2 regions of the Cryobacterium sp. TMT1-3 genome follow, and region 2 is predicted to be linked to the other one. Evidence: predicted binding sites of a transcription regulator. Region 2 holds the regulator's gene; the other holds the start of a gene.
The links. The regulator LexA, encoded in region 2, represses DNA repair genes until DNA is damaged. The targets are predictions, from matches to a motif close to TCGAACANNTGTTCGA.
Positions count from the first base shown of each region.

Region 1: E3O25_RS14565 (Rv2578c family radical SAM protein) is a predicted target of LexA. The motif match lies at 2,375-2,390, and genes of this name have one in related genera.

Region 1 is NZ_SOFW01000040.1:2,164-17,687, reverse strand. It holds gene E3O25_RS14580 (hypothetical protein) at 54-335, opposite strand; gene E3O25_RS14575 (hypothetical protein) at 351-761, opposite strand; gene E3O25_RS14570 (DNA topoisomerase IB) at 868-2,082, opposite strand; gene E3O25_RS14565 (Rv2578c family radical SAM protein) at 2,399-3,604, shown strand; gene E3O25_RS14560 (sensor histidine kinase) at 3,826-5,079, shown strand; gene E3O25_RS14555 (hypothetical protein) at 5,076-6,488, shown strand; gene E3O25_RS14550 (thymidine kinase) at 6,488-7,117, shown strand; gene E3O25_RS14545 (LPXTG cell wall anchor domain-containing protein) at 7,326-7,865, shown strand; gene E3O25_RS14540 (ATP-dependent DNA ligase) at 8,052-8,360, opposite strand; gene E3O25_RS14535 (type II CAAX prenyl endopeptidase Rce1 family protein) at 8,569-9,429, opposite strand; gene E3O25_RS14530 (polysaccharide biosynthesis tyrosine autokinase) at 9,580-11,025, shown strand; gene E3O25_RS14525 (DUF4012 domain-containing protein) at 11,055-12,845, shown strand; gene E3O25_RS14520 (hypothetical protein) at 12,938-13,462, shown strand; gene E3O25_RS14515 (polysaccharide biosynthesis tyrosine autokinase) at 13,570-15,006, shown strand; gene E3O25_RS14510 (hypothetical protein) at 15,003-15,524, shown strand, end outside.
Region 2 is NZ_SOFW01000021.1:32,365-47,888, forward strand. It holds gene E3O25_RS07005 (DEAD/DEAH box helicase) at 1-4,699, opposite strand, end outside; gene E3O25_RS07010 (SseB family protein) at 4,755-5,507, opposite strand; gene priA (bifunctional 1-(5-phosphoribosyl)-5-((5-phosphoribosylamino)methylideneamino)imidazole-4-carboxamide isomerase/phosphoribosylanthranilate isomerase PriA) at 5,615-6,361, opposite strand; gene hisH (imidazole glycerol phosphate synthase subunit HisH) at 6,456-7,088, opposite strand; gene hisB (imidazoleglycerol-phosphate dehydratase HisB) at 7,085-7,708, opposite strand; gene E3O25_RS07030 (histidinol-phosphate transaminase) at 7,718-8,833, opposite strand; gene E3O25_RS07035 (LysM peptidoglycan-binding domain-containing protein) at 8,953-9,372, opposite strand; gene lexA (transcriptional repressor LexA) at 9,661-10,368, shown strand; gene metE (5-methyltetrahydropteroyltriglutamate--homocysteine S-methyltransferase) at 10,464-12,803, opposite strand; gene E3O25_RS07050 (methylenetetrahydrofolate reductase) at 12,896-13,861, opposite strand; gene hflX (GTPase HflX) at 14,085-15,524, opposite strand, start outside.

The DNA of each region.
Region 1 (15,524 bases), on a different contig from region 2:
GCGCGGACACCCCGGCCCGGCGTACCAGCCGGGGTGTCTGCGCCGCAGCGGGTCTAGATTTCGTGACTGCCGTCATCCGCTGAGGGGGTTGCCTTACGTTCTTCATTCTTGACGGATGCCTCGGTGCGGTCGAGCAGATCACTCACCTTGGTCTGCGCCACGGATGCTGCGTCGCGCGCGATGGTCTCGGCCTGTGAGATGACCTTCTGGGTGGTGGGGTCGCCCCACAACTCGTGCGCCTTGGCGCTGAGCCGGTCGTAAGCCTGACGGCCGGCTTTGGATCCGAGCACGAAGCCAGTCGCGGTGCCGGCGAGGAACAGAAATTTGCCTTTCATGGGGGCTCCTTGTGGTTAGGCGGTGGGTTCAGCGAGGGTGGGGTCTTCTTCGTCGATGTCGTGACCGACCAGATCGGGATTCGATGGGTTATCGGCCGGGTCGATATCGGCGAGGTTCGGCTCGTTGTCGGCGTTGTCCTGGTCGTCTTCGGTGTCGCTGTCTGGCTCGATCGGGGTTGCGGCGGCGGATTCTCCGGCGGTCGATCCGTCGGTGCTCGGGGCTGGGCCGTCGGGACCGGTGCTCGCGCTCGCGACCGGAACGGCCGGGCCGGGGGATTCCCCGGCAGGTGTGCCGGACCCCGCCTGTTCCTCTGCCGGGCCGTCAGGGCCGTCTGGTCCCACGAGCTGCTCCGGGTTCGTCGGTGTGCTGGGCGTTTCGGGGGCGCCGAGCGGCGGCTCTTCAACGGGGTCAGAATCGTGGTTCACGGGCATGCCTTTCTTGACGGCCTCACTTTCGCCCCGGCTGGGCGGCATTCAAGTTATACCCCGAACGGGTGACATTCACTTAAAGTCCACGGCGACATCGCCCGATTCATTCACTGTCGCCGAGCAGGAGCGCCCGCAGCGCTGTCTCGACCGAGACCCGGCCCGTTGGGTCGATGGTTTCACCCGCCCGAAACAGATCGACGACTCTCGGGTCGACATAACTCGTGCGCGCGATCGCCGGCGTGTTGCCGAGAGCGTCGGCGGCCTGACGCATCGCTTCGGCGATGGCGCGGTCATCGGCGCGACGGTTGCGCGTCGCTGCGCGCGGCGGTCGGGCAGCGGATGCGTCGGGCGCCGACGCTGAGGCCGCTCCCGTCGCCGACGCTCCGCCCGAGCTCGAACCGCGCGTGGTCGTTGCGCCCGCAGCCGACCCGCCTGCTGACCTTGATCCGCGTTCTGAGGCCGCCCCGCCAGCCGCGTCCGATCCGCTCGCCGACGCCCCGCTCGCCGCGGCCGTCCCGGTTGTCGGGCCCATGCTCGCCGTCAGGCTTTGCGCCAGGCTTTGGGCCAGGCTCTGCGCGGCAGCGGCCGTGCCGCGCAGGGTGCGAAAGTCCTTCGCGGTGAACTCCCCGCCGGTGCGTTCCCGAATGAAATCGTTGATCTCGGACGCCGACACGACACCCTCGACATCATCCAGCACCCAGGACAGCAGCGGTGCGGCCGGCCGTTCGCGCAGGCGAGCGCGCAGGTAGGTGGCGAGGTCGGCATCCGTTATGACGCCCTGAAACTGTTGCCCACTCTTGGCGGGAAAATCCAGGCGCACCACGTCGCCGCGCACCGAGACGTGCGAGCAGAGCAAAGTGGAGAGGCCGTGGCTGCCGTAGGTATCGGCGTAGCGCTCGCTGCCGATGCGTAGGGAGGCGAGGTCGAGCATGCGAAACGCCGCGGCGAGGGCCCGGGCGCGTGGTGGGCCGTTGCCGCGCAGCTCGCGGGTGACCTGACCGCGTACCCGCGGCAGCGATTCGGCGAGCTGCAGCGCGCGTTCGAACTTGAGGCGGTCCTTCTGTTCACGCCAGGCCGGGTGGTAAATGTACTGGCGGCGTCCGGCGGCATCGAGTCCGATCGCCTGGATATGCCCGTTCGGGTGCGGGCTGATCCACACGTCGGTCCACGCCGGCGGAATCGCGAGCGTCGCGAATCGCTCACGCTGCTCCTTGTCGGTGACCGTTTCGCCCGCCGGGTCGCGGTAGCTGAAGCCCCGGCCCGACCGCCTTCTCGTGTACCCCGGCCGGGTCGGGTCGCTGCGTCGCAGCCGGGTCATGCCGCTTGTGCCTGTGATCGCATGCGGGCACAGTACTGCGAATCGTCCTGGTCGGCGTGAAGCGGATGCCGCCGGCCCGTGACGCCCGTCCCCTCGTGGCCCCGGCGTAGGTGCGCCCTCAGCTCGACCCTACGCCGCGGCGCCCTTCCGCTCGCGGCACGTGTTGGGGAAGCCCGCCCGCGTGCAAACCAGTGCCAACCTCTCAAACACGTGCCGCGAGGCAGGAGTGAGCGCGACGCGGAACGCGGCATCCGCTTGGGTGTGGGTTTTGCCGGGCACACTTGCACATCACTAGAACTTGTGTTCGACTTGATGCATGAGGTGGAGCGGACAAGAACTACAGACCGAGCAGGTCGGCGCGCTGCCGGGCCTTGCCCGCTTGAACAACCTCGTGCGCAGCGTTCAGACGCCCGAGTTCGCTGGAATCACGTTCCACGAGATCCTCTGTAAGTCGGCGCTCAACCATGTGCCCGGGCAGAGCGCGCTGCCGTTCGGCTACACGATCAATCCCTATCGCGGCTGCTCCCACGCCTGCACCTACTGCTTCGCGCGGCCCACGCACCAGTACCTCGACCTTGATGCCGGCACAGACTTCGACAGCGAGATCATCGTCAAGGTCAATGTGGCCGAGGTCTTGCGAAAAGAACTCGCCAAACCCACCTGGGGCCGGCATCCGGTGGCGCTCGGCACCAACACCGACCCGTATCAGCGTGCCGAGGGACGCTACCGGCTCATGCCCGGCATCATCGCGGCGCTCGCCCACAGTGGCACGCCCATTTCCATTCTCACCAAGGGCACCCTGCTGCGGCGCGATCTCGACCTGCTGGTCGAGGCGAGTGAGCACGTTCCGGTCGACCTCGCCATGTCCATCGCCATTTACGACGACGAACTGCAGCAGTCGGTCGAGCCCGGAACTCCCACCACCAAGGCGCGCCTCGCCACGGTCACCGCGGTACGCGAGCGCGGACTCGACTGCGGCATCTTTCTCATGCCGATTCTGCCCTTTCTCACCGACACCCGCGCCCACCTCGACGAAGCCCTGCGGCAGGCCAAAGCGGCCGGCGCCACGAGCGTGCTCTACTCGGGGCTCAACCTCAAGCCCGCCGTCAAGGACTGGTACCTGCGCTGGCTTGATCGCGAGCACCCCGAACTCGTCGGCCGCTACCAGGAGCTCTACGCCCGCGGACAATACGCCCCCAAGGAGTACCGCACCTGGCTCGCCGCCCGCATTCGCCCGCTCATTCGCGCGCACGGCCTCGAGCGTGGCGTCGTCGACCCCGCGACCGGCGGCATCCGCTCGAGTGCTCTGCCGTCGTCGCCAGAGCGGATGCCCGCGCCCGCCACCCGACCTCTCGCTCCGGCCCTCGGTACCGCCCCAAATTCTGGACGGGGCCCGGGCCCCGTCCACGGGCCCAGTTTAGAAACTGGGCCCGTGGCCATAAGGTGGGCCCAGACCGCGGAGGCGCCCGGATCGCTGATCGCCGCCGAGCTGCCGCCCGACTTGGCCCCCACCCTGTTCTGACCCTGACTTACGGACGGGGCCCGGGCCCCGTCCAGGGGCCCAGTTTAGAAACTGGGCCCCTGGCCATAAGGTGGGCCCGAAGCGTCGATGACTCCCGAAACTCACGGCTGGGCGCCCTGCCCAGGGTGCACACCCACGAACGGAAGCACAGACAACCACTCCCACTGCCCACCCCACCAAACCCACACCCACCCCAATGCCATACTTACCGAGGGGGAAAAATGTCTCTAGGATTACCCGGCCACCTGGTGCAGCTGACGCTGGCGCGCGCCCTCGCTCGGGCTGCTCACTGGTTTGCGCTGACCTGCCTCATGGCGGGGGCCGTGTCGGTCTCCATCCTCAGCCTGAACCGGCCCGAGCTCTGGATCACCGTCGTAGCCGTCGTTGCCATGGGCGCCCTGCTGGTGCTCTTCACCCGGCACCGTCGCATTGGGTTCGCGGTCGCCTATCTCGTCGTGGGCACCCTCGGCGTCTACGTCTTCACCCAGGCCGTGCTCGGCGTTCCCGACGTATTCCCCGCCTCGAATATGTTCCTCGTGGCCCTGCCGAAGATGGCGCTCGTCATGGTCGGCGGCGCCGGATCCACCGCCCTCGCCGGCGTGCTCTGGAGCACCGCGGCGTTCCTCTTGGCGGAGTTCGCCGCCCTTCTCGCCATCCTCGGCACCGCGGTGCCCTACCGCCCCGACCTGTTCACCCTCTCGACCTACCTCGTGCTCGTCGGCGTCATGGTGCTCGCCGGAATCGACCGCCGCTTGAGCAACGCCGCCCAGCCCGCCATTCACCGCGCGGTGCAGGACGGCGCCAACCGGCAGCTGCGCGACGCCCTCGACACGCGCGCCATCGCCCTGCTCAACGACACGACGGTGGCCCAGCTCGTCGCGCTCTCCCTCGCCGAACCCGGCGCTCTCTCTCCGGCCCTCCAGGCCAGCCTCCGCTACACCCTGACCACCCTGCACGACACCGACTGGCTCACCGACATCGACGCCCGCGGCAACACCGGCCCGCAACCAACGTCGCCCGTTAAGGCTCAAACACCCGCACCATCGCACCAGCACACGCCCGAACCGACCCAGCAAACCGTGACCAGCGCCGTCACCGCTGCCATCGAACGGGGCCGCGACCGCGGGCTGAAGATCGACGTCACCGGCGACGTCGACGCCCTCGCCCGCCTCGATGCCGGCAGCGACCGCGCGGTCGGCCTCGCCGTGCAGCAGTGCCTGGTCAACGTCATCCTCCACGCCGGAATCGCCTCGGCCGAGGTGGCCATCGAACAAGACCTGACCACGATTTCCCTGCGCATAACGGATGCCGGGCGCGGCTTCACCGAATCCGAATCCGCTTCCGACCGCCTCGGACTCCGGCAGTCCGTGCGGCGCCGCATCGAACAGCTCGGCGGATCCGTGCTGATCTGGAGCCGCCCCGGCGCCGGAACGAGTATTCGTCTGACCGTACCCGCGGCTCAGAAGGACTCATGACTCGCGCGACCCCCACTCCCCGACGGCCGCGCGCGCCGGCATCCGCTTCACAGCAGCGCCTCGACCCGATTGGCGGCCTTGCTGCCTGGCCTCTGGCCCCCGTCGTGGCCGTCATCGTCGTCACCTACGCCGTCGTCGCCACCACCAGCCGCCAGCACGAGATTCAGCTCGAAGAGTTCGCCGCGGCCGCCGTTGCCGTGCTCATCATCGCGGCTGCCGTGCTGGTCTGGTCGGCCAGGCCCGACCTGGCTCCCTTCACCCGCACCCGAGCCGTCATGATCGTGGCCCTCGGCCTCACAGCGCACCTGCTCGCTGCGGCCAGCACCTGGCAACTCAACGGCACGGTGCAAGACGATTTCGCCCCGATCGGCCTCGGCCTGCTGATGCTCGCCCTCGCGCCCTTCCGGCCCTGGAAAGAAATCCTCGTCCTCGGAACCGGCTCAGCGCTCACCGTTGGCATCACCGCCCTCGCCCAATCGCCGTTCCTCGGCATTCAGACCCCGCCCATGCTGTTCGCCATCATTGCCATGACCCAGGTGCTCGCCCCCACCCTCGCCTCCGCTGCGTATTCGCGTCAGGTCGTCAACTCCATTCACCGCTGGCAAACGGATGCCCGCCGCGCCATCCGCGCGCGCACGGAAGCCAGTCGCGGCCTCCTCGCCACCGAAGTGGTCGACCATCGGCTCAAGAACCTCGGGGCCGATGTGCTGCCCTTTCTGGCTGACGTTCTTGAGCGACAGACCCTGACAGCGGCCGACATCAAACGCGCGCGCTCCCTCGCTTTTCAGGTGCGTCGGGTGCTCGTCGCGGAGGTCGACCACACCTGGCTCGACGACCTCATCGACCGCGAACGCGCAGCCCTGACCGCCCGCGGCCTCACCCCGCTCTGCGTCATCGCCGACCCCGAGCGTCGCGCGACCGGTTTCGACTCCGACCAGCGCGCCGCCGTCGCAGCCCTGATCGTGGCTCTCTGCCGGCTGAAAGGCTTCGACCCCACGAGCCTCGTCGTGCAGATCGACGGATCCGGCGCCGCCCCCGCCGACACCGACCAGATCACCCAGGCCTTCGGCCAGCGCGGAGCCCGCCCCACCCCGGCCACCGACACGACGACCATGGCCATCGTCACCGCCGCGCAGACGCAGGCGGCCGCGCAGGCCAGGGCCCAGGCCCTCGCGCAGGCCCAGGTGCACGCCGCGACCACGCCCCGAACCCCCGGCACCGCCGCCCCGCGCGACACGATCACCATCCAGGCCGGCATCTCCCTGCCGCCGTTTCAGCGGCGCCGGGCCCTGCGCCCGTACCTCAGCGTGCTGCGGTCCGTGTTCACCCGGGTGCGCGTGACCAGCCGGCATCCGCTGCTCACGCTAGAATTTGACGCTGAACGCTTCCAGACCAAAGGCACCCGATAATGGCCAAACTGTACTTTCGCTACGGCGCCATGAACAGCGGCAAAAGTACGTCTATGCTGCAAGCGGCATACAACTATGAGGAGCGCGGGCACCACGTCCTGCTCGCCAAACCGTCCGTCGACACCAAGGGCGACCGCGGCATTCTCTCCCGCCTCGGCGTCACACGGGCCGTTGATTTTCTGCTGACCCCCGAAACGGATGCCTACGCCGCCTTCCAGCAGCACCGCGCGCAGGTGCTGAAACAGTCCGGCCGCGATGTGAGCGCCCTCTTGCTCGACGAGGCCCAGTTTCTCACCGAGACCCAGGTCGACGATCTGCTGCGCATCGCCATTCTCGAGAACGTGCCCGTGTTGGCTTACGGCATTCGCACGGACTTTCAGACCGTCGCCTTTCCCGGCAGCCGCCGCCTGCTCGAGGTGTCGCACAGCCTCGAAGAGCTCAAGACTATCTGCCGATGCGGGCGCAAGGCCGTTTTCAACGGTCGCAAGATTGGCGGCGTCTACGTTTTCGACGGCGACCAGGTGGCCATCGACGGCGAAGAGGTCACCTACGAGTCGCTCTGCGGCAGCTGCTATCTCGAAGAGAGCCACGGCGTGCTCAACAACCGCAGCCGGCCGACCCCCGCCTAGCTGGAGCGAACACGACTGAATTAAACACCCCCACTACGGGTGCTTAACCGCGTTTCTTCGCATATTTTGCGCACAAGATGACAAAACAATTGTGTATTGCACCAACCAGCCCGCTAACCTGAAAGTCGCCTAGGTATTTCACGACGATATGCCGGGAGGCGCCGACTTCGGCGCATCAGCCATTCACTTACCCGGGGGGACCCTCACTATGTTCAAGAAAAGCCTCGCTACAGCGGCACTCGCCGTCGTCGCCATCTTCGCCTTCGCTCCGGCCGCCAACGCTGTCGACTACGTCTCCGACGCCAAGGTGAGCATTGTCTCTGCTCCCGTCGCCGGCGAGACCGCCGTCGTCGGGTTTGCAGCCAGCGCCTTCGGCAGCGAGGAGAGCGTCACCTACACGGTGTCGGGATCGCACACCGCCGTACTGACCGTCATCAAGACCGCCGTCACCTCGTCTCTCACCAAGAACGCGGAGTTGAACGGTTCTTCGTTCGTCAATGTCGCTATTCCGAGCAATGCCACCGGCGACTACACCGTCCTTGCCAAGTCCGCGACTAAGTCCTACACCGCGACCCTGACAGTCGTCGCAGGCGACGCCGGAGCCGGCACTGCCACGGGCAATGCCCTTCCGTCCACCGGTTACAACGCTCCGGTCCTCGTCATCTGGGGTGCCGCTGGCCTCCTGATCCTCGGTGCCGCTCTCGTCGCCGTGCGCATCTCGGTTCGTCGTCAGCACGCTGCAGCGTAATTAGCTTTACCGCGTAGCCCCCGCTACACCAACACGCCTCGACTCCAGACGGAGTCGAGGCGTTTTGCGTGCCCGCTGTGCCCGCGCACAGGCCGCCTCCGCCCAGCACGAGCCCAAACCCCCGCGGGCGCAAGAAAGCCCGACCAGAAGTCTGGCCGGGCCGGAGCATCCGTTTGTGCGAAAAAACTACGCAACGCGCTGAGGCGGCTCGTTCACAATCTGCAGGCCGGTCGTCGAGTTGGCCGACAACGACAGGGCTTCGACCCAGTCCCGGTTAAGGGCCGGCCCCTTGCTGCCGAAATACTTGTAGGCAATGGAGATGCCGGGATGCACCCAGACCGTGCTGCGGCCTCCGCCCACGAGCGGATCGTCTCGCCAGGAGAAATAGAACGATTCGCCGCGACGCAGCTTGGCGCCGATCACGATCTGAATGTGCGCGAGCACGCGATCGTCAAAGTCGACAGTCAGATTAGAGTCGTACGTGAACTTGCCCATAAGCGTGCCTCGCGTTGGTTCATCGTCGAACGCGAACGGGGTAGCCGAGTCGCATGCAACCGGGGTTTCGTTCCCAATGCGGGACCGATGATTACTCTCAGATTTTGATCCTAGTGAAGCCGTTCCCGAAAAGGCTAACCCGGTTAGTCAAAGTTCAGCCCCAAAGATGGGGACAGTCAGATCGATCTGGATCCCTGGCCGGCCGACGTCAGAAGCTCAGCACAGCCGGCACGATCACGAGCCCGTTGAAGGTCACATGTGCAATGATCGCGCCGCCCATTCGCCCGGTCGCCAGCGAAACGGATGCCGCGGCCAGCCCGAAAATCAACGTCGAGACTCCGACCACCACGACGGCATCGGTGCTGCAGGGGTCAATGGTCACGAGGTGCATGAGCGCAAAAGTCAGCCCGCTGACACCGATCGCGATCGGCGCCGCCCACCCGCCCAATCGGCTATGACGGTCAATCTGAGACACGCCGGGTAAAACGGGCGCCGAATCCGGTGTGGCGCAATTCTTACCGGTGGTACGTTCGCGACTCGCCGCCACCTGCCCGTAGACGGCCTGCAATACGAGCCCGCGAAAAAAGAGTTCCTCGACGACCGGGGCGAGCAGCACGGGGGCGAGCAGCGCGCCGAACAGCCACCAGAAATCGTAGACGGTCTCACCGAACGTCGCGCCGGCTGCTCCCATGCTGCCGTACCCCCAGATCTCGATCAGGCTGGCCAGGGTGCGAGCCAGCAGCCCGATCGCGAGCCCCCAGATCAGGTCGATCGGGCGAAAGAACAGCCGCAGCATCGAGCGGATGCCGCCCCTCGAGTCGGCCGCGAGCCTCCCACCCGGCCCCGGGCCACCCGCGCCGGCCGGGCCGGCTCGCCCAATAGAAGCGCCAGCCACCCCGATCGCCGCGAGCAGCGGCACCCAGACGCACAGATAGCCCAGCAGCGTGGCCAGATGAGGGTCGGAGAACGTTGTGGCGCCCACGAACACCAGCAGCACCATGGCCACCACAATCCCGATGCCGGCGGGCACGAGCAGACGCCGGGCCTCCGGGTGAACGATTGCCCCCATAAAATGCACCCTCCCCATCACCACAAAACTACCGGTCTGCGTGCCCGCTAAAGTTCGATACCCTCGGAAGAGGGGAGCCGCACGTTCGTGCGGTGAAGTACGCGCCGAATCGGGGGCTGCATTCCTCGTTTAAGAGGGGATCGCCGCCGCATGGAACTTCGCGACTACATTCGCATTCTGCGCAAGAGCTGGGTGCTCATCGTGCTGTGCACGCTGGTGGCCGTGGGTGCGGCATCCGCTTATTCGATTCTGCAGACGCCGCAGTACAGCGCGACCTCCAAGGTGTTCGTTTCCACCCAGTCCAGCGGCTCGACCGCCGACCTGGCCCAGGGCAATAACTTCTCGGTGGCCCGGGTCAAGACCTATTCCGCGCTGGTGACCACGCCCATCGTGCTGCTGCCGGTCATCGCCAGCCAGGGCCTCGCTGTGCCGGCCGATGCCCTGGCCGAGAAGGTCGTCGCCAGCGCCCAGCTCGACACGTCGATCATTGAAATCACGGTCACCGACACCGACCCGGTGCGCGCCGCCGACACGGCCAACGCCGTTTCGGCTAGCCTCACCCTGGTCGTCGAAGACATTGAGACGCCCGACACCGCCGACGCGGCCTCCCCGGTCAAGCTCACCCGCGCGCAGGAGGCCAGCGTCGCCACCGTTCCGGTGAGCCCCAACGTGCCGCTCAACATCGCCCTCGGCGCGCTCGTGGGCCTGGCCCTCGGCGTGGGCATCGCCGTGCTGCGCGAAACCCTCGAAACCCGCATCCGCAACACCCGCGACGTGGAACAGCTCACCGACCTGCCCATTCTCGGCGGCATCGTCTTCGATCCCAAGGCCAATGACCGGCCCCTCATCGTGCACGTCGACCCGCGCAGCCCCCGCGCCGAGTCTTTTCGCACGCTGCGCACCAACCTGCAGTTTCTCGATGTGGGCCGGGTCGAACGCTCCTTCGTCATCACCTCCTCGATCGAGAGCGAGGGTAAGAGCACGACCGGCGCCAACCTGGCCATCGCCCTGGCCGACGCCGGTTCCCGCGTGCTGCTCGTCGACGCCGACCTGCGCCGCCCCAAGGTCGCCGACTATATGGACATCGAGGGCGCCGTCGGTCTCACCGACGTGCTCATCGGCCGCGCCGACCTGGCCGACGTCATTCAACCCTGGGGTAAGGGGCAGCTGTTCGTGCTTCCGGCCGGCCACGTTCCGCCCAATCCGAGCGAGCTGCTCGGCTCCACCCGCATGACCCAGCTCATCGTCGAATTCAACCGGGCCTTCGACGTTGTGCTGTTCGACGCCCCGCCGTTGCTTCCGGTGACGGATGCCGCGGTGCTCGCCAAGAACGTCGGCGGCGCCCTGGTCGTCGTCGCGGCCGGACGCACCCACAAGAACCAGCTCACCGGTGCCATTGCCGCGCTGGGCAATGTGGGCGCCCCCATTTCGGGTCTCGTGCTCACCATGCTGCCCACGAGCGGCCCCGACGCCTACGGCTACGGGCATTACGGCTACGGCTATAGCTACGGCGAAACCGACCCGGTCGCCCCCGCGTCGATTCCCACAGCGGATGCCGCGCCGGCCCGCGCTCGCGGCGCTCGCGTCAAGCCGTAACCGGCCGCGCGCTCTGCTTGAATAGGGCAATGTCTTCCTCCCCCTCGGCACCGGCAGCACCCCCGAAGCGCACGCGCACCATCGTGGGGCTGGTCGTGCTCGGCCTGCTCGTCATGGTGGTGGCCGCCACCGCCTGGGTCGGCATTCGCGGGCTGCAGGCCAAAGACGCCCTCGAAGCGGCCGTGCCGCTGGCCGAGAACATCAAAGACCAGATCACCGCTGGTGACGGTGCGGCCGCCGCCGTGACCGCCGCCGAGCTGGCCGATTTCGCCGCTACCGCCCAGGAGCGCACGAGCGACCCGATCTGGAACACCTACGAACTGCTGCCGTTCCTCGGCCCCAACCTCGTGGCCGTGAGCCAGCTCGCCGCCGTGGTCGACGATGTCGCCCAGAAGGCCGTCACCCCGCTCGCCGCGCTGGCCGGCAACCTGAACCTGGCCGATTTCAAGCCGGTCGACGGCGCCATCGCGCTGCAGCCGCTGCTCGATGCCCAGCCCGCGGTGACGGCGGCCAACACCGCGTTAGAGCGCGCCGCGACCGACGTGAGCGCCATCGAGACCGACACCGTGCTCGATGTCGTGCGCAGCGCCGTCACCCGGCTGCAGACCGTCACGGTCGAGACCTCTGTCACCCTCGACGGCATGAACCGCGCGGTCACCCTGCTGCCGGTTATGCTCGGCGCCACGGCACCGCGCGACTACATTCTGTTGTTCCAAAACCCGGCCGAACTGCGCTCCACCGGCGGCATCCCGGGTGCGCTCGCCCTGCTCCACACCGACAGCGGCAGCATCGAACTGGCCCAGCAGGCCACCTCGAGCTCCTTTCCCCAGTACCCGGCCCCGGTGCTGCCGCTCAGCGACGAAACCCGCAGCATCTACGGCGACATCACCGGCCAGTTCATTCAGAACGTCACGATGACGCCCGACTTCGCGCAGAGCGGCGCGCTCGCGCGTGAAATGTGGCGTCTCGAATTCGGCACCGAAGCCAACGGGGTACTCTCGGTCGACCCGGTCGCGCTGAGCTACCTGCTCGACGCCACCGGCCCGATCACCCTCGCCACGGGCGACGAACTCACCGCCGGCAATGCCGTGCAACTGCTGCTGAGCGAGGTCTACGCCCGCTACGAAGACCCCCAGCAGCAGGACATCTTCTTCGCCGCCGCCGCCGGTGCCGTGTTCGACGCCGTCAAGAGCGGCAACGCCGACCCCACCAAGCTCATCGCGGCACTGGCCCGCGCTGCCACCGAGAACCGGGTGCTGGTCTACAACGCCGACCCGGCCGAGCAGGCCATCCTCCACGGCACCACCCTGGCCGGAGCTCGCCCGATCAGCGACGACATGACCAACCGCTTCGGGCTCTACCTCAACGACGGCACCGGCGCCAAGATGGACCTCTACCTCGATGTGCAGACCGCGATCGGCCAGCAGACCTGCCGCAAGGACCTGCGCCCGCAGTACGCGCTCGAGGTCACCCTCACCAACACGGCCCCAGCGGATGCCGCCACCACCCTCCCCGCGTATGTCACCGGCGGCGGCGCCTTCGGGGTACCGCTCGGCAACATCAAAACCATGGTGTCGGGCTACGGCACTCCCGAGGTGCAAAACCTCGGCCTCACCCGGGACGGCGCCGAGGTGCCGTATCACCCGGCGATCGACGCCGGCTACGCGGTGAGCACCATCGGTATCGAGCTCGCGCCCGGCGAAAGCACCGTGTTGCGCTTCAACTGGCTCGGCCCCAAGCCCTTCAGCGGCAACCTCGAGCTGCGCAGCACTCCGCTGATCGCGCTGAACGAGACGGCATCACTAGACTTCAGTTGTTAGGGTTCGCCACGGGGTGACCACGGCGATCGCACACTCAGAGAGATCCGGGCAACCACGGTGATCCGGCACCAACGCACTACGGGGGATTCACCTTGATCAAAAAACTTCTGGCCACACTCGCGCTCGTAGGCGTTGCCCTGCTGGCTGGCCCGGTCGCCGCGCACGCCGCCGGCTACGTTGCCGCCGATCTCATCACCGTCTCCGGCAGCCAGAGCGCCGGCAGCACGGTCACCGTGGCGTTCAACGACGGCGCCTTCACCGCTGCCGAAAAGGTCGCCGTCGCCGTCTCCGGCGAGGGGTCGGTCACCCTGGCCGCCCTGCGCGCCACCACCGTCGACACTCGGAAGACGGCCACCGGCGCCGGCGCCCTCGACCTCAAGGTCACCCTGCCCACCGGGGCAACCGGTTCCTACACGCTCACCGCCACCGGGCTCAGCTCACAGAACGTCGGTACGGCCACCATCACGGTTGCCGCCGCCGATGGCACCGACCTCGCCGCGGCGGGTTTCGACCTCCCGATCGTGCTCATCTTCAGTGCCGCCGGCGCGCTGCTGCTCGGCGTCGGCCTCGTCATTGCGCTGCGTCTCACCCTGCGCCGCCGCGCCGCCACCGTCTAGTTCAACGGCTCACCCCCTGATTGCGGGCCGCAGACGCACCCAGACGGCCCCGTCACCTGTGTCAAGCTACGGGTTGGCAGCTTTGTATCGCAACGAAAGGTAGCAGCGTGGAACTCCGCGACTACATCCGTATCCTGCAGAAGAGTTGGATGCTCATCGTGGCGCTGACCCTCGTGGCCGTCGCCGCGGCATCCGTTTTCTCGATTCTGCAGACGCCGACCTTCAGCGCCACCTCGAAGGTGTTCGTGTCGACGCAGTCGAGCGGCACCACGAGCGACCTCGTGCAGGGGGCGAGTTTCACCGTGGCCCGGGTCAAGTCCTACTCCGGTATCGCCGTCACGCCGCTCGTGCTGCTGCCGGTCATCGAGAGCCTGAAGCTCGACGTGTCGGCGGCGGAACTGGCCGACAGCGTGGCCGTATCGGCGCCGCTGGACACCTCGATCATTGATATTGCCGTCACCGACGCCGACCCGAGGCGCGCCGCCGACATCGCCAACGCCATCTCGCAGAGCCTCGCCCGCAATGTGCAGCAGATCGAGCAACCCGATGCGGTCACCGGGGCACCGGCCGTGAAACTCACCCGGGTGCAGGTGGCGAGCGTGCCGTCGTCGCCGGTGGCTCCGAACGTTCCGCTCAACATTGCGCTCGGCGCGCTTGTGGGCCTGGCCCTCGGCGTCGGCCTCGCGGTTCTGCGCGAAACCCTCGACACCCGCATTCGCAGCCAGCGCGATGTGGAACAGGTCACCGACCTGCCCATCATTGGCGGCATCGTGTTCGACCCGAAGGCCACCGAGCGCCCGCTCATCGTGCACGCCGACCCGCGCAGCCCCCGAGCGGAGTCTTTTCGCACGCTGCGCACCAACCTGCAATACCTCGACGTGGAGCGCGCCGACCGCTCGTTCGTGGTGACCTCGTCGATCGGCGGCGAGGGCAAGAGCACCACGAGCGCCAATCTCGCCATCTCCCTGGCGGATGCCGGTGCCCGCGTTCTGCTCGTCGACGCGGACCTGCGCAGACCGCGCATCGCCGAGTACATGAACATCGAGGGCGCTGTCGGTCTCACCGACGTGCTCGTCGGGCGGGCCGAACTCGAAGACGTCATCCAGCCCTGGGGTCGCGGCCAGCTGTTCGTGCTGCCCGCCGGCCACATTCCGCCGAACCCGAGCGAGCTGCTCGGATCGTCGCGCATGGCGCAGATCATCGAGGACTTCAACCGCACCTTCGACGTCGTCATCTTCGACTGCCCGCCGCTGCTTCCCGTAACGGATGCCGCCATCCTCGCGAAGAGCGTCGGCGGTGCCATTCTCATTGTCGCGGCCGGGCGCACGCAGAAGAACCAGCTGACCGGCGCCATCGCCGCGCTCGACAAGGTCGGCGCCCCAATCAGCGGGGTGGTCATGACCATGCTGCCCACCAAGGGACCGGATGCCTACGGTTACGGCAACTACGGCCAGTATGGGTACGGCCAGACCTACGGCGACGTCGGCCCGGCTCCCGAGATCGTCGCCCCCAACTACTCCCGTCGATTGAGGTCCAAAGCATGATCGCGCCCCTGCACCCCGACCGTCCGGCCGCCGCCCGTGCCCGCTCTGAGTCTGGCGCCAGTGCGGTGTCTGGTGCCCGCTCTGAGCCTGGTGCTGCCGCGGCGTCCCAGCGCCCCGCTCTCCATACCCCGCGCATTCTTATCGTCTGCACCGGCAACATCTGCCGGTCGCCGCTCGCCGAACAGCTGCTGCGTGAGAACCTGCGGGCCGCCGGCATTGACGCCGTCGTCTCGAGCGCCGGAACCCACGCCATGATCGGCAGCGTCATGACCCCCGAGGCTGCCGCGCTGTCGTCGCAATACGGAGCCTCCAGCACCCAGCACGTTGCTCGCCAGCTCACCGAGCAGCTCATCGCTGACGCCGACCTCGTGCTCACCGCCACCCGCGACCATCGCCGCGAGGTCGTCACGCTGCTGCCCAAAGCCACCCGCTACACCTTCACCCTCAACCAGTTCGCCCGCCTGGTCGCCGCGAACCCGACCTCCGGCACCGACTCCGCCCAGTCGATCGCCACCCAT
Region 2 (15,524 bases):
CATTGGCCGTTTCCACCGCGATCTTCTGCACGCGACCGGTGGTGACAAGGGCGGCCAGGCTCACGGTGGCCGCGGCGAGCACTGCCTCATCCGTTTCGAAGGCGACGACGGTTTTTCCGCCGCGCTCGACGTACAGCACGAGGGCTCCGTCGACGAGCACGACGAGGGCGCCCGATTTGCGGCCAGGGCGATGGGTGGTGTCGCCGGGCAGTGTCGGCCACGGCAGCGCGGCACCGTAGGGGTTTGCCGGGTCGGTTGCGGCGAGGGAGATCGCGGCCAGCGCGGCCTTCCGATCTGCACCAGACGGGACCGTTGACCCGACAGCGAAGGTGCGCAGCCGGTCGATGGTGCCGCCGGTGGCGAACTGGGCCGCGCCGAGCCCCTCAATGAAATATCCGCGTCGACACCGTGCCATTTCTTCGAACCCGGTGAGCGTTCGATAGACGAGCGAGAATCCGCCAATGACGCTCTCAGCCATCACCGCCCCCCGGGTGACCACGCCGTAGCGTTCCAGCAGGGTCTCCCCCAGCGCATGCGCGCGACGGGTCGGTGACTCGTCGGCCACCGGCAGGATCGACCAGCGACCCGACACGGTGGGCGGACCGCTGCGGCTCGGCAAACTTGGCCGCGGCATCGACCGCCCACGATGCAGGCGGGCGCGGGGTGCGGCTCGGCTCTGCCGGTGGGCGGTATGGCCGCCGGCCAGAAGCGATCGCACCGGGGCGAAGGTGTCGTTGTTGACCAGACCGGCCCAGACCAGGTCCCAGAGCGCCTGCACCAGTGCGGCATCGTCCTGACTGCCGACGGCATCGGCCAGCTGCCGAAAGAAGTAGGCACCGCCACTGCCCAGGGTCGCAAGGATTTCCTGTTGCAGGGGCGTCGTCGGGGCATCGATGGGCAGTGGCAGGGTGAGCTGGGCGGTTTCGGCGAGGTGCAGGCTGACCCAGCCGTCGTTGCCGGCGAGGGTGCCCGCGCCGGCCCAGAGCACCTCCCCGGCGTTGGTGAGTTCGTCGAGCATGCCCGGCTGGTAGTCACTCACCCGGGCGGGCAGAATGAGCGTCTCCCAGGCGGACGCCGGAATGCGCGCACCCCCCAGCTGCTCCACAACGGATGCGACACCGTCGATTCCGCGCAGCTTGCCGCCCACGTGTTGCCACGCCGGCAGGAACCGGCCGATGGCCTGCTGATCAACGGGTTCGACCTCGTGGCGCAGCGCCGCGAGGGAACGACGGCGGAGACGCCGCAACACCTCGGCGTCGCACCATTCCAGACCGGTGCCGTTCGGTCGGAATTCACCGGCTAGGATACGTCGGGCGTCGGCGAGGCGGCCGAGGGCGATCTGCACGACGGCGGTGCCGAGGCCGAACCGGTCGGCTACGGCGCCGGTCGTGAACGGTCCGTGCGAACGCGCGTAGCGGCTCACCAGGTCGCCGAGCGGGTCGGCCACGGATTCGGTGAACGCGGCGGACACCCCGATCGGCAGCGGAACGCCGAGAGCGTCGCGCAACCGGCTGGCGTCTTCGACCGCCGCCCAGCGCTCCTCGCCGCCGATGCTCGCACGCATGACGCGGCGCGCGGCGACCAGGCCGAGCAGAGCCTCCTCGGCGAGCACGAAACCTGACGGGTCGGGCGCCGGCAGCGACCCGAACACCGGCGGCGGAGCGTCGGGCGCAGACGGTGATTCGGGGGCGGGCAGGAGCATCCGCTCGGCGACCTCGCCGGTGCTGAGCGGGCCGAGCGTTCGTAGAAGGTCGGCGACGCCTTCCCTGCCCTTGGCCAGGTAGTCGGGCGCGAGCCGTTGCAGCTCCCGGTCGGTCTGGTCGATGACGGCGGGGTCGAGCAGCTCCCGCAGTTCGACCCGCCCGAGTAGTTCGGCCAGCAGGCTCGAGTCGATCGCGAGGGCTGTGGCGCGCCGCTCGGCTAGCGGGGTATCGCCCTCATACATGAAGGCGGCGACGTAACCGAACAGCAGGGTGCTCGCGAAGGGGCTGGCGGTGTCGGTCGTGACCTCCACCAGGCGCAGTTCCCGCGAGGCGATCCGCCTGGCCAGCGCACCGAGCGCCGGCAGGTCGTAAACATCTTGCAGGCATTCCCGCAGGGTTTCGAGAATGATCGGAAAGGTGGGGAAGGTGCGGGCAACGTCGAGCAGCTGCGCGGCCTTCTGCCGTTGCTGCCAGAGCGGCGAGCGCGAACCGGGCTTGTACCGGGGCAGGAGCAGGGCCCGGGCGGCACACTCCCGAAACCGGGAGGCGAACAGCGCGGAGCCGCCGACCTCGTCGGTGACCAGCTGCTCGAGTTCGTCGGGGTCGAAGACGAATAGTTCAGCGCCGGGCGGTTCGGTTTCGGTATCGGGGATGCGCACGACGATGCCGTCGTCGCTCGCAACACAGGAACCGTCGATTCCGTAGCGTTCCCGCACCCGGGCACCGACGGCCAGCGCCCACGGTGCGTGTACCGGGGTGCCGAACGGGGAGTGCAAGACGACCCGCCAGTCCCCGAGTTCGTCGTGGAACCGTTCGACCACGAGGGTACGGTCGGTCGGCAGCTGGCCGGTCACGGCGCGCTGCTCGTCGAGGAAGGCCAGCAGGTTACTGATCGCGCGTTCGTCGAGGCCGCCCCCAGCGCAGCGCATTCGGGCGTCGCCGGGTGGCAAGCTCCCGACCTCCCGCACGAAGGCTCCAATGGCCTGGCCCAGTTCGGCCGGGCGGCCGAGGCCGTCACCCTTCCAGAACGGCAGCCGCCCTGGCTGTCCGAATGCCGGCACGACGAGTACCCGGTCATGGGTGATTTCTTGGATGCGCCAGCTCGTGGTGCCGAGCGCGAACACATCGTTCACGCGTGACTCGTAGACCATCTCTTCGTCGAGTTCGCCGACGCGTTTGCCGGTGACCTGGTCGCCACCCACCATGAAGACACCGAACAAACCACGATCGGGAATGGTGCCGCCGCTCGTGACGGCGAGCCGTTGCGCCCCCGGGCGGCCGGTAAGGGTGCCGGCGTCGCGATCCCAGACGATGCGTGGACGTAACTCGGCGAACTGGTCAGAGGGGTACCGACCGGCGAGCAGGTCGAGGGTGGCCTCATAGGCGGAGCGGGGCAGGGTCGCGAACGGCGCGCTGCGCCGCAGGGTGTCAAACCAGGCCTCGAGGTCGATCGGTTCCAGCGCGCAGGCCGCCACGGTCTGCTGGGCCAGGATGTCGAGCGGGTTGGTGGGCACCCGCAGCGATTCGATCGCACCGGCCACCATGCGCTCGGCGGCGACGGCAGCATGGATGAGGTCGGCCCGATGCTTGGGGTAGATCACCCCGCGCGAGATCTCACCGACCTGGTGTCCGGCCCGACCGAGCCGCTGCAGCCCGCTCGACACCGACGGCGGTGATTCCACCTGCACGACCAGGTCGACGGCACCCATGTCGATGCCGAGCTCGAGGCTGGACGTGGCGACAACACAGCGCAGCCGTCCCGATTTTAAATCGTCTTCGATAAGAGAGCGTTGTTCCTTGCTGACCGAGCCGTGGTGCGCGCGAGCGAGCAGCGGTTCACTGGCCGCGCTCTGACCGCTCGCGCCCATCAGCTCAGCCGGTGGACGGACCGTTGGCGTGGCCCCCACCGTGCCGAGCCCTCCCGGCAGATCAGCCACCAGGACAGGCGCCCCCACCAGAGCGGATGCCTCCGCCCCGGCCAGCCGTTCAGCATAAATTTCGTTGAAGCGTGCCGTGAGTCGTTCGGTGAGCCGCCGGGAATTCGCGAAGACGATGCTCGAGGAATGCGCGAGCACCTCATCGACGATGGCTTCCTCGACGTGCGGCCAGATCGACCCGGTCTGGGGAGCCGCAGCCGAGGTGACGCCCTCGCGTTGCGGGACCGGCCCGAGATCACTCATATCGTCGACCGGAACCACCACCCGCAGGTCGAACCGCTTCAACGCGGGCGGTGCCACGATCTGCACGGGGGCTGCTCCACCGAGAAACCGAGCCACCTCGCTCTGCGGCCGTACGGTGGCCGACAACCCGATGCGCTGGGCCGGGTGGCTGAGCAGGGCGTCGAGTCGTTCCAGCGAGACGGCAAGGTGGGCGCCGCGCTTGCTCGCCGCCACCGCGTGCACCTCATCGATGATGACGGTCTGTACCCCGCGCAGCGAATCGCGGGCCGCCGAGGTCAGCATGAGAAACAGGGACTCCGGAGTGGTGATGAGGATATCCGGCGGCGACGTGATCAGCTTGCGCCGGTCGGCAGCGGGAGTGTCTCCTGAGCGCACGCCGACGGAGACGTGCGGCGGCTCCAGGCCCAGGCGTTGGGCAGAGCGGCTGATGCCCACCAGGGGCGCGGTGAGGTTGCGTTCAACATCAACGCCGAGCGCCTTGAGCGGGGAGATATACAGCACGCGAGTGATGGGCGAATGAGCACCGGGCACGCGAGTGATGGGCGAATGAGCACCGGGCACGCGAGTGATGGGCGAATAAGCACCGGGCACGCGAGTGCCGGCTATGGCGGCGGGCTCGGCCTCGGTGTACAGCCGGTCAATCGCCCACAGAAACGCAGCGAGGGTTTTGCCTGATCCGGTCGGTGCCACGACGAGGGCGTGCGAGCCCTGCGAAATGGCGTTCCACGCGCCTAGTTGCGCGGCGGTCGGCGCGGCGAACGCCTCGGTGAACCAGGCCCGAGTGGCCGGGGAGAAGCGATCGAGAACGTCGGTCATACCGTCATTCTCACCCGAACCACCGACAGAGAGCTCAACACAGCAGAATCTCGAGTCACGCCGACGCGACGAGCTTGACGCGCAGCGAGTCGACACCGGTCGTGATGGTCTCGTTCTCCGACCAGCGCATGCCGAGCCGACTCAGAATCGCGTCGAGATCGGCTTGGGTAAGGCCGTCGACCAGCTCGAGCTGCACGACGAGTTCGGGGCCGTCGAGCCGTGCCAGTGGATCACCGGCCGAGAGTGCGACGGTCAGCACCGACAGTTCCGTCGCGATCGATGTTCTGAACGCGTCGGCGACGTGGCGGCTGGCGTAACTCGGTGTCCAGGGCAAGGATTGCGCGATCGCCCACAGGGCCGGGCGCCGAATGACGAATTCACTGGGCGAGGTGGGATCGAGCACCACGAGGTCGGTGTTTTCCTGCGCGGCCGCCAGGGCGACACGCACGGCATCCGCGGGAACAGGCCGGGCAAGGGGGTTCCACGCCGTCATGGCGGCGGTGGAGGAGAAGGCGGGCAGCACGGTGCGGCCGTCGGGACCGGCCACGGTGATGATCGACAGTTCCTGCGTCTTGTCGATCGTCTGGCCGCGCGCGTTCAGCGCCGCCTCCCCGAGCTTGGTGACCAGCGGAATCAGCAGGCGGGAACCGCGGATGGCGTCGATGACGCTTTCTTCGCCGACCTCACGGGCGTGAAAGCGGGCGAGGGCCGCTGCGAGGGCCGCTGGAGCGGACCCGTCATCGCCGGCGTCCAGGTTCGCCTCGAATTCTCGGCCGGTCCAGGGCTGCCCGGCCGAATCGGCTAACACGTTCGGCTCACCGGGCTGTCCCGGCGAGCTCAGAGAACCGGGCTGTCCCAAAGAAGCGGGCCGACCAGAAGGATCGCCCGTGGAGCCGAGGTTACGCGCCTTGCCCATTACGATCCCGAGACGTCCAGGGCCTCGGCCAGGGTGAACGCGCCCGCGTAGAGCGCTTTGCCAACGATGGCGCCTTCGAGGCCCAGCGGCACGAGTTTGCGCAACTCTTCGATGTCGTCGAGGCTGGAAATTCCGCCGGAGGCGATGACCGGCTTGCGCGTGCGGTCCAATACCTGACGCAACAGCTCGATGTTCGGTCCCTGCAGGGTGCCGTCCTTGGTGACGTCGGTCACCACGTAGCGGGCACAGCCAGCCGCTTCGAGGCGTTCGAGCACCTGCCACAGGTCGCCACCGTCCTTGGTCCAGCCTCGCGCAGCGAGCGTCGTGCCGCGCACGTCGAGGCCGACCGCAACGGCTTCGCCGTATTGCGCGATCACGCTGGCTGCCCATTCCGGGTTTTCGAGTGCCGCCGTACCGAGGTTGATGCGTTTCACGCCCGTGGTCAGTGCCGCTTCGAGTGATGCGTCATCGCGAATGCCGCCGGAGAGCTCGATGTTGACACCCTTGACCTGACGAATGACCTTTTTGATCACGCCGGTGTTGGTGCCTCGACCAAAGGCGGCGTCGAGGTCAACGAGGTGGATCCATTCGGCGCCCTGCCGGGCCCAGTCGGCCGCAGCGTCGACCGGGTCTCCGTAGTTCGTTTCCGTGCCGGCCTCGCCCTGCGTCAGGCGAACAGCCTTGCCGCCGGCCACATCGACGGCGGGCAGGAGGACGAGCCTCGGTGTTTTGTTGAACTCGCTCATTGGTGTCCTTGATTGGTGCGGCCGCGTGCTGCGGCCAATTTCATGGCAGGTGCCGGTGCGGATGATGCGGGTTGTGAAGTCTAGGCGCGCCGGGCTATTGGCGCAGCGTTCCGATCCAGTTCTTCAGCAAGCGGATGCCCGCCTCCCCCGATTTTTCCGGGTGGAACTGGGTGGCGCACAACGGTCCGTTTTCGATCGCGGCCAGGAACGGCGCGCCGTGCTCTGCCCAGGTCAGCCGGGGTTCGGGAAACGGCGGCATGACCTCGAGCGCCCAGGACTGGGCGGCGTAGGAGTGCACGAAATAGAAGCGTTCCTCTTCGATTCCGCGAAAGAGCTCAGAACCCGCCGCGCTTGTGACCGTGTTCCAGCCCATGTGCGGCAGGATCGTCGCCGGAAGCTCGGTGACCGTTCCGGGCCATTCGCCGAGTCCCTCGGTGTCGACGCCACGCTCAACACCGTGTTCAAACATCACCTGCATCCCCACGCAGATGCCCAGCACCGGGCGGTCACCGGCCAGGCGCCGATCGACGATCTCGTCACCCCGCACCGCTGTGAGGGCCTGCATCACGGCGCTGAAGGCACCGACACCGGGTACGACGAGGCCGTCGGCTTCCAGGGCGATGGTGCGGTCGCTCGTCAGGGTCACGTCAGCGCCGGCCAGTTCGAGTGCCTTCACCGCGGAGTGCACATTGCCGGTTCCGTAGTCGAAGACGACGACCCTGGTCACAGGGCACCCTTGGTTGACGGGATGCCCTGCACGAGCGGGTCGAGGGCCTTCGCGAGGCGGAACGCACGGGCGAAGGCTTTGAACTCGGCTTCAGCGATGTGGTGCGGGTCGCGGCCGCCCAGCAGGGTGACGTGCACGGTCAATCCGGCGTGAAAGGTGATGGCTTCGAAGACGTGACGAACCATGGAGCCGGTGAAGTGTCCGCCGATGAGGTGGAATTCGAAGCCGGCCGGCTCGCCCGTGTGCACGAGATACGGTCGGCCGGAGATATCAACGACGGCCTGCGCGAGAGCTTCGTCGAGCGGAACGAGGGCGTCACCGTAGCGGGAGATGCCCGACTTGTCGCCAAGGGCCTGGCGGATAGCCTGGCCGAGCACGATTCCCACATCTTCGACCGTGTGGTGGACGTCGATCTCGATGTCACCGGAAGCGCGCACGGTGAGGTCGGTCAGCGAGTGTTTGGCAAAAGCCGTCAGCAGGTGGTCGTAGAACGGCACCGAGGTGTGGATATCGCTGACGCCGGTGCCATCCAGGTTCAACGAGAGGTCAATGCTGGATTCACTCGTCTCCCGTTGCAGGTGTGCGACGCGGGGCGCGGAGATACCGTCAGTTGAACTCATACCGCTAGCTTATTCGGCTCGGGCCGTCTCGGTTTGACCGGAACGATCCGGGCGTCCCAGGCGAGCCAGGGCGTCCAGGAACAGGGAGGTCTCCTTCTCGGTGCCGGCCGTCACCCGCAAGTGGCCGGGAATGCCGACGTCGCGAATGAGGATTCCCTCGGCGAGCAGAGCAGTGAACGTCTCCTGGGGGTCGGCGACTCCTCCGAACAAGACGAAGTTGCTCCAGCTTTGGTGTGGGGCGTAGCCCAACCGGGCCAGTTCAACCACCAGTCGGTCGCGTTGGGCACGAATGTCGTCGACCATCGCGAGCATCTCGGTGCTGTGCGCGAGGGCTGCGTTGGCCGCGGCCTGGGTCAGGGCGGAGAGGTGGTAGGGCAGACGCACCAGTCGCAGGGCATCCGTCACCGCCGGGTCGGCCGCCAGATAACCCACGCGGGCACCGGCGAAGGCGAAGGCCTTACTCATCGTGCGCGAAACGAGCAGGCGTTCCCGACCCGGCAGCAGGGTGAGTGCACTGGGCGTGCCGACGGGTGCGAATTCGGCGTAGGCCTCGTCGACGACGACGATGCCATCGGTTGCGTCGTAGACGGCGGCGATGGTCTCGAGCGAGAGCGGGGTGCCGGTGGGGTTGTTCGGGGAGCACAGAAAAACGATGTCGGGGCTGGTGCGGGCGATTTCACGCACGGCGGTGGCGGGCGACAGCTCGTAGTCAGCATCACGGGCACCCGGAATCCAGGTGGTGTCGGTTCCCGACGCGAGGATGGAATACATCGAATAGGTGGGTGCGAAGCCGAGCAGGCTCCGTCCGGGGCCGCCGAAAGCCTGGAGTACCTGCTGGAGCACTTCATTGGAGCCGTTGGCGGCCCAGATGTTCTCCGCCGCCAGTCCGTGGCCAAGATACTGGGCGAGCGCCTCGCGCAGGGCGGTGAACTCGCGGTCGGGGTACCGGTTCACCGAGCGGATGGCGTCGGCCAGGCCGGCGAGGATATCGCGGACGACCGCGTCTGGAATAGCGTGCGTGTTCTCGTTGACGTTCAGAGCCACCGGCACGTGTAGCTGCGGAGCACCGTACGGGGTCAGGCCTTGCAGGTTGGTGCGGAGCGGAAGATCATCGAGGCTGGTCACACCCTCCATGCTACGACCCTGTGTTGCTGCCCAGCGCTCCTCTGTTCCTGGCAGCTCAAGTACTGTTCAGCTCACGTACTGGACTACTCAAGTACTGGACTGCTCAAGTACTGATCGATTCAGGAGTCGGCGGGGATCTCCAGGCGCTGGCCGGGCTGCAGGGTTTCCACGGAGAGGGCGTTCAGACGTTTGATATCGGCGACCACGTCGCGCGGGTCCTCCGACGGTGAGATCTCTTCGGCGAGGTCCCACAGGGTCTGGCCGGGATCGACCGTGATGAATCGGGCGGAACCGACGTCGGTCGGCGAATAGGCCAGGGTGGCAACGATTCCCGAGTCGGTCGTGTACGACATGACGTCGATACCCGTGGCCGAGTCCGATGCGCCGGCCGCTCCCCCATTGACGGCGAAGGCGAGGGCACCGAGCACGAGCGGGACGGCAGCGAGGGTCGTGAGCACCGCTCGCCCACGACGAGTGAGGCGAAGTCGGGTGACGGGGGCGTCGTCGGATGATACTGCGGGTACACATGCTGTGGTCATGTCAAACCTCCGGGGTTGGCGGGCTGCGAGTCTCGTATCCGGCCCTCGGCCGGGAGGACCGGATGCGAAACTATGTTCCGAATATAACTTCGAACAATCGAACATGCAAGCTTTTTCTGGTCTTCGCCCGAAATTTCACACAACACACTCGAATAAGTGTTTGTTTCAGGGCGAAGAACTGGATAAACTTTCGATAGAACAATTGCTTGATTTACACTCAACCAGACACCACCGACATTCCCGTGAAGCACGACTTCAGGCCAGGCGGGACCGACTCCAGAAGGGCAGATCGTGACACAAAACACCGGCGCTACCCGCGACAAGGGCGGCACAAGGCGCCGCAAGAGTTTGAGCCAACGCCAGCTCGCTATCCTCGACGTAATTCAGCGTTCGGTGAGCTCGCGCGGCTACCCGCCGAGCATGCGAGAGATCGGCGATGCGGTCGGACTCGCTTCGCTGTCGAGCGTGACCCACCAACTCAATCAGCTCGAGCTCAGCGGTTATCTGCGCCGCGACCCGAATCGCCCGCGGGCACTTGAAGTGCTCATCGAGATCCAGCGCGCCCCCGAAGACGCCGGCACCGGCGACCAGGACAGCTTTCACCCGGGCGTGCAGGTCGGCGATGCGGCGATGGTCCCCCTGGTCGGCCGCATCGCTGCCGGCATCCCGATCACGGCCGACCAGCAAATCGACGAGATCTTTCCGCTGCCCCGCCAGCTTGTGGGCCAGGGCGAGCTGTTCATGCTCAAGGTCGTCGGGGAGTCCATGATCGACGCTGCGATTTGTGACGGTGACTGGGTCGTCGTGCGGCAACAGAAGACCGCGGAAAACGGCGAGATCGTTGCGGCCATGCTCGACAACGAGGCCACCGTCAAGGTCTTGCGCAAGCGCGACGGCCACACCTGGCTCCTTCCGCGCAACAGCAACTTCGAACCGATTGTCGGCGACTTTGCCGACATCCTCGGCAAAGTCGTCGCGGTGTTGCGCTCGGTGTAATCCTGATTGCACGCCCCGGTGTCGTACGACAGAGGCTCGATCGCCAACGGGTGATCGGGCCTCTGTCGTCCCTGCGACCGCGTCAGGCGCTGGCGCTAGGCATTGACCCTGATACCGCGGCGTTCGCGCACCCGCCGCGTCGCCGCGAGCATGTTATGCAGCGACTGCACGGTCTCGTCGTAGCCGCGCGTCTTCAGCCCGCAGTCCGGGTTTACCCAGACCTGGCGCTCGGGAATGGATTTCAAGGCGGTGTCGAGCAGCGTCGTCAGCTCGTCGATGCTCGGCACCCGGGGCGAGTGGATGTCATAGATGCCGGCGCCGATACCGTGGTCGAACCTACCGGCCTCGATCTCCTGCACCACCTCCATCCGTGACCGGGCCGCTTCGATGCTCGTCACGTCGGCGTCGAGGTTGCGAATGGCTTCGATGACGACGCCGAATTCGGAATAGCAGAGGTGCGTGTGAATTTGGGTCGCATCCGCTACCCCGGCCGTGGCGAGCCGAAAAGCACCGACCGACCAGTCCAGATAGCTGGCGTGGTCTTTCTGCTTGAGGGGCAGCAGCTCGCGCAGAGCTGGCTCGTCGACCTGAACGATTTGGATGCCGGCGGCCTCGAGGTCGCCGATCTCATCCCGCAGGGCGAGGGCCACCTGGCGGGCGGTTTCGCCGAGCGGTTGGTCGTCGCGCACGAAGGACCAGGCCAGGATGGTCACCGGCCCGGTGAGCATGCCCTTGACCGGCTTCGCGGTGAGGCTTTGCGTGTACACGGACCAGTCCACCGTGATCGGCGCCGGTCGCGACACATCACCCCACAGAATGGATGGCCGAGTACAGCGACTGCCGTAGGACTGAACCCAGCCATTTTCGGTCACGGCGAACCCGTCAAGGTTTTCCGCGAAGTACTGCACCATGTCGTTGCGTTCCGGTTCGCCGTGCACGAACACGTCGAGTCCGATCTCTTCCTGCAGTGCAACGACACGGCCAATCTCGGCGCGCATCAGATCGCGGTAGTCGCCGGCGCTCAGCGCGCCCGTGAGATACCGGGCGCGTGCGCGGCGAATGTCGGCGGTCTGCGGGAACGATCCGATCGTCGTCGTCGGTAGCGACGGCAGCTGCAACGCCGCCTCCTGCGCCTCCAGGCGATCGGCGTAGGCGCCACGGGTGAAGTCAACGTCGGTCAGGGCTGCGGCACGGGTACGTACGGCGCCGTCGCGTACGCCCGGAGCGCTGCGTCGCGCCGACAGGGCGGCCTCGGTCTCGGCCAGCGGCACCGCAATGGCGTCACGCCCGGCAGTGAGACCGAACGCGAGGGCGGCGACCTGGCCCACTTTCTGGTCGGCGAAGGCCAGCCAGCTGGTCAGCTCGCCCGGTAGCGAGGTCTCATCGAAGACGTCGTGCGGCACGTGCAGCAGCGAGGTGGAGGTGGAGACGGTGACCGAGTCTGACAACGCGCGTACGCTCTCGGCGGTCTCGAAAGCAGCGGCGAGGTCGCCGCGCCACACGTTATGGCCGTCGATCACGCCGGCGACGAGGGTCTTGCCGGCCAGTCCGGGTACTGCCGGAGGCAGGGTGCCCCGCACCAGGTCGAGGCCGATCGCTTCGACTGCGGTCGCGGCGAGAACCGGCAGCGCGTCGTCGAGGCTGCCGTACGGCGCCGCGACGAACAGAGCCGGTCGTTCGGTGAGCTGGCCGAGCACCCCATAAGCGGATGCGACGGCCGCCAGCGTGTCAGCGCGCCCCACATCGATGGACTCGCTGACCAGGCCGGGTTCGTCGAGTTGCACCCACTCGGCACCGGCATCCGCTAGCCGCGTCAGCAGCGCCGCGTAGACGGGAAGGAGATCGTCGAGTCGGGAGAGCGGTGAGAACCCGGCCGGTGCGTCGTCGCTCGCCTTGCTGAGCAGCAGGAAGGTGACGGGGCCCACGAGCACCGGGCGGGTGAGGAACCCGGCCGCTTTCGCCTCGATGAACTCGCGCACGATGCGGTCGCCGGCGAGCGAGAACACCGTCTCCGGACCGATCTCCGGCACAAGGTAGTGGTAATTGGAGTCGAACCACTTGGTCATTTCCAGCGGCAGGTTCTCGCCCGCGCCGCGGGCCAGGGTGAAGTATCCGGCAAGGTCGAGGGTTCCATCGGCCGCGGAGAGAGCAGCGAACCGGGCTGGAATCGCCCCGACCGCGACGATGATGTCGAGCATCTGGTCGTAGTACGAGAACGACTCGGGAATCGACGAGTCGGTGCGCCCCAGACCGAGTTCAACGAGCCGATCACGAGTTCCGGCGCGAAGCTCCGCGGCGACCCGTTCGAGTTCGGCGGCGTCGATCGTGCCCGACCAGAAGGCCTCAACCGCCTTCTTCAGTTCCCGCCGTCGCCCGATCCGTGGGTAACCGAGGATGGTGCCGGTGGGAAAGGTGGGAGATGCAGAAATGGGCATGGTGATTCCTTCACTGGAGCAATAGTGGCTTGAACGGTCGGAGAAGACGAACGTGATGAGGGTGGGCCTGCGCGGTGGAGCGCGCGCGAGGCCTAGGGCATGGTTGCGGGCACCGGAAGCGCCCCACACCCCTCAAGAACCGACAGCACGGTCTCGTGCTGGTTGAAGGCGTAGAGGTGCAGGCCGGGGGCGCCGCCGGCAAGAACGTCCTGGCCGAGGCGCACGGCGTAGTCGATGCCGATCTGCCGCTGGCCTTCCTCGGTCGGTTCGACCTCGAGCGCGATGGACAGTGCGGCCGGCAGTTTCTCCCCGGAAAGCTGCAGAATGCGTCGCAAACGGTTCGGACTGGTGACCGGCATGATGCCGGGAAGAATGGGAAAGAGCACTCCCGCGGAGCGGGCCTTCTGGATGAAGCTCAGGTAGTCGTCGGCGTGGAAGAACAGCTGGGTGATCGCAAGGTTGGCGCCCGCGGCCTGCTTGGCGAGCAGGGTGTCGATGTCCTGCGCGACCGACCTGGAGTTGGGGTGGCCGTTTGGAAACGCCGCGACACCGATGCGCACCCGGCTTCGTTCCGTTTTCAACCCGCGGGCGGCGGGGAGGCCGGGGATCACGGTCTCGATGTAGGGCACCCGTTCGGCCTGCACCCGGTGGATGAGCTGCACCAGCTCCCCGGCGCTGTGCAGGTCACCGAGGAAGGTGGTGTCCCCTTCGGCCGCGCCCTGCGGTGCGTCGCCGCGAATCGCGAGAAAGCTGCGGATACCGGCGTCGAGGAACTCCCGAATTAGCCGGCTGGCCTCAGCATGCGAGGAGCCGACACAGGTGAGGTGCGCCATCGCATCCGCTGTGGTGTGGTCCTTGATGTACCGCAGCACGTCGAGTGAGGAGGTGCGCGACGAGCCGTTGGCACCGTAGGTGACGGAAATGAACTCGGGACCGGCTGCGGCCAGATGATCGATGGTGCGCGTCAGAGCGGATGCTGCCGCCACCGATTTCGGCGGATACACCTCAAATGAGAATGCCGGGCGGTCGTTACACGCGGAAATCCCTGTCGCGGTCATGGTTCCTCATTCGGCAGAAGCGGTACAACGGTGGTGGCCAGGCGGCCGCGGACACCACCAGCAGGCTGATGGGTTTTCGCGGGCGGATGCCGGGCTCGGCTGTCGCTCCATGCCGGGGAATGAATTCCGTCGGCAACGATTGATTAGACACTAACAACACCGACGCCGTGGCGCACGAATGTGACACTTCATGTCATCCGGGCGGGCACCAGTGCCTGAGCCCCTAGGCGGAGGCCGCGGGGAGGATGACGAACGGGGCGAACTGGGGCTCGATCTCGGGAGTGACAAACGCGGTCACGCGCGTGCCGGCTTCCTCGTAGTCGGTGGCTTCGATGCGACCCTGATCGTGCAGCACCGCGATGAGGTCACCGCGGTCGTAGGGAATGAGCAGATCGAGTTCGATCTGCGGCGTCGGCAGCAGCAACGCCACCGCGGCCAGCACGGTCTCGATGCCTTCACCGCTGCGGGCCGACACGAACGTCGCTTTCGGTTCGAGGCCGCGAAGCACGAGCCGGTCGTCGTCGCTGATCAGATCACTCTTGTTGAAGACGACCAGTTCGGGAATGTCGCGGGCGCCGACCTCGGAGATGACGTCGCGCACGGTGGCGAGTTGGGCGACCGGGTCGGGGTGGGAGCCGTCGACGACGTGAATGATGACGTCGGCGTCGGCCACTTCTTCGAGGGTCGAGCGAAAAGCTTCGACCAGCTGGTGCGGCAGGTTGCGTACGAACCCGACCGTGTCGGTGAGGGTGTACAGGCGCCCGTCGGCGGTCGTGGACTTGCGCACGGTGGCGTCGAGGGTCGCGAACAGGGAGTTCTCGACGAGCACTCCGGCCTTGGTGATGCGGTTGAGCAAGCTGGACTTGCCGGCGTTGGTGTACCCGACGATGGCCACGGACGGCACGGCGTTGCGCTTGCGGTTGGCGCGTTTCGCCTCGCGGGCCGGCTTCATCTCAACCATCTGCTTGCGCAGTTTGGACATGCGGGTGTGGATGCGACGACGGTCGAGTTCGATTTTGGTTTCGCCGGGGCCGCGGGAGCCCATTCCGGCTCCGGTGCCACCGACCTGGCCACCGGCCTGTCGGGACATCGAGTCGCCCCAGCCGCGCAGGCGGGGAAGCATGTAGGCCATCTGGGCGAGTTCGACCTGCGCCTTGCCCTCTCGGCTCTTGGCATGCTGGCTGAAGATGTCGAGGATCACGGCGGTACGGTCGATGACCTTGACCTTGACCACGTCTTCGAGGGCACGCCGCTGGCTGGGCGCCAGTTCGGTGTCGGCAATGACCGTGTCGGCGCCGAGGGCCTTCACGATGTCGGCGACTTCCTGGGCTTTGCCCTTGCCCAGGTAGGTGCTCGGGTCGGGGGTGGCCCGACGCTGCAGCAAACCGTCGAGCACGGTGGCCCCTGCGGTTTCGGCGAGGGCGGCCAGTTCGCGCATGGAGTTCTCGGCGTCATCGACCGTGCCGTGCGTGTAGACGCCCACCAGCACGACGTTTTCCAGACGCAGCTGGCGATATTCGACCTCGGTGACATCTTCAAGTTCGGTGGACAGCCCGCCAACTCGGCGCAGGGCGTTGCGGTCGGCACGCTCGGACTGGTCGCCGTCGTGCTCGCTGCCGTCATACCCGCCGGAGGCCTGAGCCTGCAGGGCCTGAGCCGTGCC